Regions from separate parts of the Ideonella margarita genome, predicted to be linked through region 1. Evidence: riboswitches for the same ligand, from Rfam matches in the RefSeq annotation. Region 1 holds a riboswitch; the other holds the start of a gene.
The links. Region 1 has a riboswitch for glycine ahead of AACH00_RS16345 (D-amino acid dehydrogenase). Riboswitches for the same ligand answer to the same signal wherever they lie in the genome.

Region 1 (4,409 bases):
CAGCGCCTCTCGCCCAGCCGCAACGCCGCTTGTGGTGTGCGGCGGCCGCGGGCTGGCTGGTGGCCGGGTGCGCGCCTTTGGCACGCCAGGGCGAAGCCGGCCCACCCGACAGCGCCACCGCAGCGCTGCCCACCGGCAGCCGCGGCCCGCTGCCCTTCACCGGCGGCGGCGATGTGGGCAGCCTGCCCGCCGGCTGGCACCCGCACATCATGCGGCGTGACCTGCCGCCCACCCACTACGAGCTCACCCGCAAGGACGGCCGCATGGTGGTGCAGGCCGACGCGGCGCGCTCGGTGTCGGGCTTGCGCTGCGATGTGAACATCGACCCGAGGCAAACGCCGTGGCTGAACTTTTCATGGCGGGTGGATGAGATCGACCCTCGCGCCACCGTGGCCGACGACGATCTGGACGATGCGCCGGCCCGCGTGGTGATCACCTTCGACGGCCCGCCGCCCAAGCTCACGCTGCGCGAAACCATCTTCCACGAGCAGGTGGAGCTATTCACGGGCCATGTGCTGCCGCACGCCACGCTGATGTACGTGTGGGACGGCCAGGGCCCGCTCGAGGCCATCTTCCAGTACCCGCGCAGCTCGCGCATCCGCTACCTGGTGGTGGACAGCGGCGCGGCGCACCTCGGTGAGTGGCGACAGCACCGCCGAAACGTCGCGCTCGATTACCAGCGCGTGTTCGGTGAGCCGCCACCCGGGCGCATCCGCCACGTCGGTGTGCTCACCGACAGTGACGATCTGCGCATCCAGAGCAGGGCCTGGTTTGGTGATTTGAGCTTCAGCGCCTGAAAGGACGCTGGCCTGTTCCACGTCGACGCAGGCGCTGGCTCAGACAGCCGGCTGCAAACCACCCGCAGCCACCGTGGCCGGTGCGCCCAGCGCATCGGTCAGCACCCCAGCCACCATGTCGGCGGTCACGGCACTCAGCGTCCAGCCCAGGTGGCCGTGGCCGGTGTTGTAAAACACCGTCGGCAAACGACCGCGGCCCACACGCGGCAGCATGTCGGGCAGCATCGGCCGCAAGCCGGCCCATGGCACCACGCTGCGGGTGCTCACGCCCGGGAAGCACTGGTTCACCCAATCCACCAGCGGCTTGATGCGGTCAGCGCGGATGTCACGGTTCATGCCGTTGAACTCGGCCGTGCCGGCCACGCGGAAGCGGTCGACGCCCAGGCGGCTGGTGACGAGCTTCGTGGCGTCGTCCAGCAGGCTCACCTGTGGCGCGGCCGCCTGGCTCTGTGCGTCATTCAGGTTCACGGTGATGGAGTAGCCCTTCACCGGGTAGATGTTGACCCGGTCACCCAGGCCCGCGGCAATCGCGCGGCTGGCGGTGCCGGCACACACCACCACGGCGTCAAAGGCCAAGGTCTGCTCTCCGGCGTCGGTGGCCACGCTGATGCGGGCCTGGCTGGCATCGGCTTCCACGCGGCGCACGTCCTGGCCGTACAGGCAGTTCACGCCCCGGCGTTGCGCGGCAGCGGCCAGGCCGGTGGTGAACTTGTGGATGTCGCCGGTGGCGTCGCTCTCGGTGTAGAAGCCGCCGTAGTAAGCGCCGGCCAGCGTGGGCTCGATGGCCCGCATCTCGGCCGGTGTGACGGCACGGCGGGGCAAGCCGCCCTGGGCCAGCAGCTCGCTCACCTTGGCGGCGTGGTCGAAGCCGGGCTTGTCGCGGTAGATGTGCAGGATGCCCTGGCGGCGCAGGTCGAAATCAACGCCCTCTTCGGCGGCCCACGCATACAGGTGGTCGCGCGCGGCAATCGCCAGCTTGGCGGTGGCCACGGTGTTGCGCTCGTAGTGCGGGATGTTGGCGATGAACTCGGCGAACCAGCTGAGCTTGTGCCAGCTGGGCTTCGGGTTCACCAGCAGCGGTGCGTCGCTGCGCAGCATCCACTTCAGGCCCTTGACCACCGTGGACAGGTGGTTCCAGACCTCGGCGTTCGAGGCCGACAACTGCCCGCCATTGGCGAACGAGGTTTCCATCGCGGCGTAGCGATGCTTTTCGAACAGGGTGACGGTGTGGCCGCGGCGGGCCAGGGCATAGGCGGTGGTGACGCCGGTGATGCCGCCGCCAACGACGGCAATGGTGCGAGACATGCGAAGTGCTCCATGGAACGTCGATCAGGGACGCCTGCAGCGCACCCATGCGGCAGCAGGCACCCCCTCTGTTCCATGACCTGAGAGATTCACACCCGGCCTTGGGCGGCGGGCATTTGCTCCTTCGGTGCACCGGGTGACGACACCGGCGGCTCTTCAGAGTGACTTCGCAACGCACCGGTCCTGGGGCCTGAGAGTTTCCGGGGTGGTTGCTCCTTCGGCGCCTTCACCACCTGTGTCTCAAGGGGTGTCGGGCTCTCCCGATGCGTTGTCAGCGGGTGCTTGATCAGAGATTTCTCAGGCACCCGTTGCGGGCCGGACTATGCCACAGGCCCCGCCAGCTTGTCATCACGGTGCACGTAGACTGGCGGCCATGCTGACCCGTTTTTCACACTGGCGCGCACGGCGCTGCAGCGCCCTGGCGCCCAGGTTCGCGGCCATCACGGCCATGGCGGCTGCCCTGTGCTGCCTGGCCTTGCCAGCCACCGCGACCGAGAGCGCCGCCGCGGCCAAGCCCGGGCAGTCGGCGAAGGCCGCGGCCGCCACAGCGCCCGCTGCCCCCTCTGCCGCAACACCCGCCGCCCCGCTGGTGCAGGTGCGCTGGGCCGTGGGCGACACCCGCCGCTATGTGCTGACCAAGACCCGCGCCCGCGCACGCAACGACCTGGTTGAGCAGGCGCAGAGCAGCGACACGCCCATCGACGTGCAGGTGCTGGCCGTGAATGGCGAGCAGAGCGTGCTGGCCTGGCGCTACGGCGAAACCCGGCTGGATGATGCCGAGGCAGCGGCCAACCCGATGGTGCGGCAGATGTCGAACCTGATGAAGGGCCTGACGCTGGAGCTGGTGGTGTCGCACGACCGCGGTGTGGTGGGCCTGCGCAACTGGCGCGACATCCAGGCGCTGATGGACAAGGTGTTGACCGACATGGGCACGATGCTGCGCAGCAACGGCATGACAGACGCCGCCGTGGCCGGGGTGATGCAGCAGGTTCGGCCGATGTTCGCGACCGAAGCACAGATGGTGGCCACCAGCACCCGCGAGGCCCAGCTGATGTTCAGCCTGCTGGGCAAGCCGGTGGGTATGAACCAGCCCTTCAGCTACGACGCGGCCCTGCCAAATGCGCTGGGCGGTGAGGCCATTCCAGGCCGCGGCGAGTACCAGGTGATGCAGCAGGAAGGCCCCAGCGCCACCATCGGCTGGCAGCAGAAGGTAGACAGCGCGGCGTTCCAGCGCATCATGTCGCGCACCTTGACCGACATGGCCACGCGCATGGGCAAGCCCACGGCCAACATCGGTGAAACACTGGCCAACCTCACGGTTGATGACCGCGCCGAATTCAAGGTCGACCTGCGCAGCGGCTGGCCGACGGCCGTGACGCACATCCGCCGCACGGGCTCGTCGCTGCGTTCACAAACCGACACCACCAGCCTGGTGGCTGCCCCCTGAAGGAGCCGACCGATGCTGATCGCCACCAACCTGATCCTGGGCCTGGCCGCAGCGGGCGGTGCAGGCATGTGGTGGCGCACCCAGCGGCGTCTGAAATTGCTGGAGCGCGAGCGCTTCATTCGCGGTCATGTCTTCCCGGCGCGGCTGCTGAATGGCTTGACCGAGCGATGGCCCCACCTCACGCTGCGCGACCAGCATCTCGTGGCGCGTGCGCTGCGGCAGTGGTTCCTCATCCATGCGCGCACCCGGCCGCTGCCGGTGGCCATGCCCTCTCTCGCGGTGGATGAGCTGTGGCACCACTTCATCCTCGACACCCGGGCCTATGAGGCGTTCTGCGCGCAGGCCTTCGGCAGCTTCTTCCACCACCTGCCAGCCAGCACCGGTGCGATGGCCACCGCGCAGGGCCGCCTGAGCGCCATGCGCCGTACCTGGCGCGCCGCCTGCCATGACGACAACATCCAGCCCCGCACACCAAGCCGGCTGCCGCTGCTGTTCGCGATCGACCACAAACTCGCAATCCCCGGACACACCTGGTGGCGCCTGGACGGCCCGCAAGGCCAACGCCGTGACAATGACACCGGCGTCGGGAGTGATGGTTGCGGGGGCGGCGAAACCGGTGACCTGCACGCCCTCACTTCCGACAGCAGCGATGGCGGTGGCTGGGGCAGCGACGGAGGCGGAGACGGCGGTGGCGATGGCGGCTGCGGCGGTGGCTGCGGCGGCGATTGATCGCTGGCTCAATGCCTGAGCCAGTGACTCATCGGGCCGCTCAGGCCCGCCTGTCGATCAGCCCTGCGGCGCCTCGGCCGCCAGCATCTGGTCGATGATCTTGCGGGCCTGCACGCCACCTGCGTCGATGT
Region 2 (4,409 bases), on a different contig from region 1:
CCAGCAGATCAGCGGCCACGATGACGGCGGCCTGCTTGGCATGCACGGCGTCGGTCAGTGCGCGCAGATCCGGGATGTGGCCGGTGCTGGCCGGGTACTGCGCCAGCACAGCGAAACAGTCGTGCTCAGCGACCAGCTGCTGCAGCTCGCCCACCACCACGCTCAGGCCGAGCGGCTCGGCGCGGGTGCGCACCACTTCGATGGTCTGCGGGTGGCAATCGGCCGACACCAGGATCACCTGGCTCTTGGACTTCACGCTGCGCTTGGCCAGGGTCATGGCTTCGGCTGCGGCGGTGGCCTCGTCGAGCATCGAGGCATTGGCCATCGCCATGCCCGTCAGGTCGGTGACCATGGTCTGGAAGTTCACCAGGGCTTCCATGCGGCCCTGCGAGATCTCGGCCTGGTACGGCGTGTAGGCCGTGTACCAAGCAGGGTTCTCGAGGATGTTGCGCAGGATGACGCCCGGCGTGTGGGTGCCGTGGTAGCCCTGGCCGATGAAGCTCTTGAGCACCTGGTTCTGCTGCGCAATGCCGCGCAATTCAGCCAGCGCCTGCGCTTCGCTGACGGCCGCCGGCAAGCGCATCGCTTCCGGGCGACGGATGCTCTCCGGCACGATGGTGCTGATGAGCGCCTCACGCGATGCAGCGCCGATCACGCTGAGCATGCGGGCTTCATCGTCAGCCCAGGGGCCGATGTGACGGGCGGTGAATTCGCTGGCGTTTTCCAGCGCGGCAAGGGTGTGTGTCATGGCAGTGCGGCGAAAGCGGCAGATGTGTTCAAACGCCCGGTGGCCCGATGCGGCAAGGCATGGCAACAGGGCAGGGGCAACAGGGAGTTTCAGGGGCCGCAGGTGAGTGCGGCCAACCCATCACAGGGTCTTGAGCAGCGCGTCGTACGCGGTGGCGTCCATCAGGCCGTCCAGCTCGGCGGGGTTCGCCAGCTTGACCTTGAAGAACCAGCCAGCGGCCAGCGGGTCGGTGTTGGCCAGCGACGGATCGTCACGCAGCGCGTCGTTCACGGCCACGACTTCACCGTCGACCGGCATGTAGACATCGGCAGCGGCCTTGACCGATTCGACGACGCCGGCGATGTCGCCCTTGGCGTAGGTCTTGCCCACTTCCGGCAGGTCCACGAACACCACATCGCCCAGGGCGTCCTGGGCGTGCACGGTGATGCCCACCACGGCGGCTGCGCTGTCAGCGGCGTTGATCCATTCGTGGTCGGCGGTGTACTTGATCGACATGTCGGGGCTCCTGGAGCTTTTCAGGGTCAGAGGAAAGGAAATGGGAAGGAAATCGGGGCGACGCGCTCAGCCGCTCAGCCGCGGTAATAGCGGTTCGGCGTGAACGGCATGGCGGTGACGGTCATCGGCAGGCGCTTGCCGCGCACTTCGGCGAAGACCTGGGTGCCCACGGCGGCATGATCCACCGGCAGGTAAGCCATGGCAATCGGCGTGTTGACGGTCGGGCCGAGCGTGCCGCTGGTGACGGTGCCCAGGCGGGTGCCGTCGGCCGAGACGATCGCTGCGCCTTCACGCACCGGGGCGCGCTCGGCGCCCACCAGGCCCACGCGCTTGCGGGCAGCACCAGCCGCCAGTTGCGCGTCGATGACGGCTGCACCGGGGTAGCCGCCAGCACGGGCGCCACCGGTGCGGCGCACCTTCTGGATGGCCCAGGTCAGCGCGGCTTCCACTGGCGTCGTGGTGGTGTCGATGTCATGGCCGTACAGGCACAGGCCGGCTTCCAGGCGCAGCGTGTCGCGCGCACCCAGGCCAGCAGGCTTGACTTCCGGCTCGGCGAGCAATGCACGCGCCAAGGCTTCGGCCTGGTCCTGGTGCACGGAGATCTCGAAGCCGTCTTCGCCGGTGTAGCCCGAGCGGGTGACGAAGCAATCGGCACCGGCCAGCGTGAACACGCCGCCGGTCATGAAGGTCAGGCTGGCCACGGCCGGGTTGAGGCGGCTCAAAGCGGTCACGGCCTGCGGCCCTTGCAGGGCCAGCAGCGCGCGCTCAGGCATGGGAATCACCTCGCACAGGTGGCCGATGTGCTGCTTGAGATGGGCAATGTCAGCGTCCTTGCAGCCAGCATTCACCACCACGAACAGGTCACCAAACGCGGCGGCAGCGTCGGCCTGCGGGCGGGTGATCATCAGGTCGTCCAGCAACGTGCCTTGCTCGCTGGTGAACAACGCGTAACGCTGCTTGCCAGCCGGCAGGTCGATCACGTCAACGGGCACCAGCGTTTCCAGCGCAGCGCCGGAGCCAGCGCCCACCAGGCGCAGCTGGCCCATGTGCGACACGTCGAAAAGCGCGGCCGCATCACGACACTGGCGGTGTTCGGCCATCAGACCGGCGGGGTACTGCACCGGCATGGCGTAGCCGGCGAACGGCACCATGCGTGCGCCCAGTTCCAGGTGCAGCGCGTGCAGCGGCGTGTGGTGCAGGGAAGTTTGATCTGGGGCGGCAGCGGACATGTGGAGCTTTCGAGGGCAGTTCTGACTTAACCACGCAATGGTTGAGAAGTGCCCCCGCTGTCCGCTTTACCTGAGAGATTGACAGTGCCGTGGATGACGGACACCGCTTGCCCCTTCGGTGGACAAGCTCGACGGCTTGTCTCTCTCCAGTGAGGAACGTCTTGCTTGTTACGGCAAGCCGCTTGTCAGTCCTTTTGCCTGAGCGTTCGAGGGGTGAACCTCTGCGCCTTCGGCGGCCCCGGATGGAGCTCTCTCCTGACAAGACGGCAGTGTACCCGAGCCGCATCGCCGCCATCGCGCGCCAGCCGCTTCGGGTGCAGAATTTGATGCTTGCCTGGGCTGCTGACGCGCCCGCACAGATCATGAACGGACCCTTGAATGCCTCCACGCCTATTGCTCAACGCCCTTGCGGCGACCATCGTTTTCGCTGTGTGTCCGATGAGTCATGCCGCAAGGGCAGCAACACCCGCTGAGGCAGCACCCGTGCGGGTCAAGCTGACAACCACAGCCGGTGACATCGTGGTGCAACTCGAATCGAGCCGGGCACCGCTGTCGTCGGCGGATTTCCTGCGCTATGTGACGACTGGCCTGTACCAGCAGCAGGCTGGCTTCTACCGCGTCGTGCGGGAGGACAACGACCGAGGCTCACCGCCCATCCAGGTCATCCAGGGCGGTTTGCTGGACGAGAACCGGGAGTTGCCGCCGGTGACGCATGAGCCCACGTCAATGACTGGCTTGAAGCACCTTGACGGCAGCCTGTCGCTGGCGCGCGGCGCGCCGGGCACTGGTGGCGGGGCTGCGTTCTTCATCTGCGTCGGCGATCAACCCGGGCTGGATGCAGGTGCCGCGCGCAACCCAGATCGACAGGGATTCGCCGTGTTCGGCCGTGTCGTGAGCGGGATGGATGTGGTGCGCCGCATTCATGCCAGCGTCACCGACCCGGAGCAGGGCGAGGCGTATGTCCGCGGCCAGATGCTGAAGGAGCCGGTGCGCATCACTCGGGCCGCAGTGGTCGATTGACCCCATCGCTTGCGGCCACGCCAATAAAAAGGCCTCCAGAGCAGAACTCATGGAGGCCGTTGGGTGCCCGGAGAGGGCTCCGGATTGGTTGATCAATCCGGTGAATGAGGTTGACGAGCCTGATCTCGGCACTGGTTGCAACAGTTAGGGCTGCTTGGTTCCCCACCTGACCCAGTTGGCTGCGCTTCCATGCGAGGAGGCCCGTCAGCATTGATTGTAGGCGATGGCAGCGTCATTCCGGCGGGCGGGCATTCAACTCTTTATTTGGCAGCAACAGACGCACGCCGCCGTCGTCGCGCAGTTCCAGCTTGCCCTGCGTAGCCAGCTCCAGCACGACCCGGCTGACCATCTCGCGCGAGGCGCCCACCATGCGTGCCAGCTCATGGCGCGAGACCCGCTCTCGCACGATGCGAGAGCCGATCTGTTCGGGCTCCGACATGTCGTGCAGCGCCCGCATCACACGGCCGGGTACATCTTTCAGGGCGAGCGAATTGATCTGGCGGTGTGCACGGCGCAAACGCTTGACCAGGGTGCGCATCAACATCCACGACAGCACCGGGCGATCAGGCAAGGTGCGTGCAAGCACCGCACCGGGCAATTCCAGCACGTCGCAGTTGGTTTCGCAGCGTACGCTGGCAGAGTGCGGCTGGTTGTCGATCAGGCACATCTCGCCGGCATGGTCGCCGGTGCGCAGCACATCCAGAATGACTTCGCGGCCACGGTTGTCGGTGCGCAGCACGTGGGCCTTGCCTTGCAGCAGGATGTAGAGCGAATGGCCATGCTGGCCCTGTTCAAGAATGTATTCCCCGCGCATGTATCGGCGCTTGAAGCTTTGCGCGGCGAGTTCCTGGGCTTGCTCGATCGGTAGCGCCGCAAGCAGCGGAATGTTGAGTAGCAGGCCTGGGCCCAAAGGCTGA

Region 2: it holds a riboswitch for glycine, as region 1 does, so the genes downstream of both, gcvT (glycine cleavage system aminomethyltransferase GcvT) here and AACH00_RS16345 (D-amino acid dehydrogenase) in region 1, are expected to answer to the same signal.

What each region holds. Positions count from the first base shown of each region.
Region 1 is NZ_JBBUTI010000012.1:43,680-48,088, reverse strand. It holds gene AACH00_RS16350 (DUF3047 domain-containing protein) at 1-797, shown strand, start outside; gene AACH00_RS16345 (D-amino acid dehydrogenase) at 837-2,102, opposite strand; glycine riboswitch at 2,271-2,375, opposite strand; gene AACH00_RS16340 (hypothetical protein) at 2,476-3,549, shown strand; gene AACH00_RS16335 (glycine-rich domain-containing protein) at 3,562-4,278, shown strand; gene AACH00_RS16330 (Rieske 2Fe-2S domain-containing protein) at 4,336-4,409, opposite strand, start outside.
Region 2 is NZ_JBBUTI010000018.1:46,362-50,770, reverse strand. It holds gene gcvP (aminomethyl-transferring glycine dehydrogenase) at 1-748, opposite strand, end outside; gene gcvH (glycine cleavage system protein GcvH) at 869-1,243, opposite strand; gene gcvT (glycine cleavage system aminomethyltransferase GcvT) at 1,318-2,472, opposite strand; glycine riboswitch at 2,520-2,632, opposite strand; glycine riboswitch at 2,649-2,740, opposite strand; gene AACH00_RS19245 (peptidylprolyl isomerase) at 2,956-3,492, shown strand; RNA gene ffs (signal recognition particle sRNA small type) at 3,602-3,698, opposite strand; gene AACH00_RS19235 (Crp/Fnr family transcriptional regulator) at 3,725-4,306, opposite strand.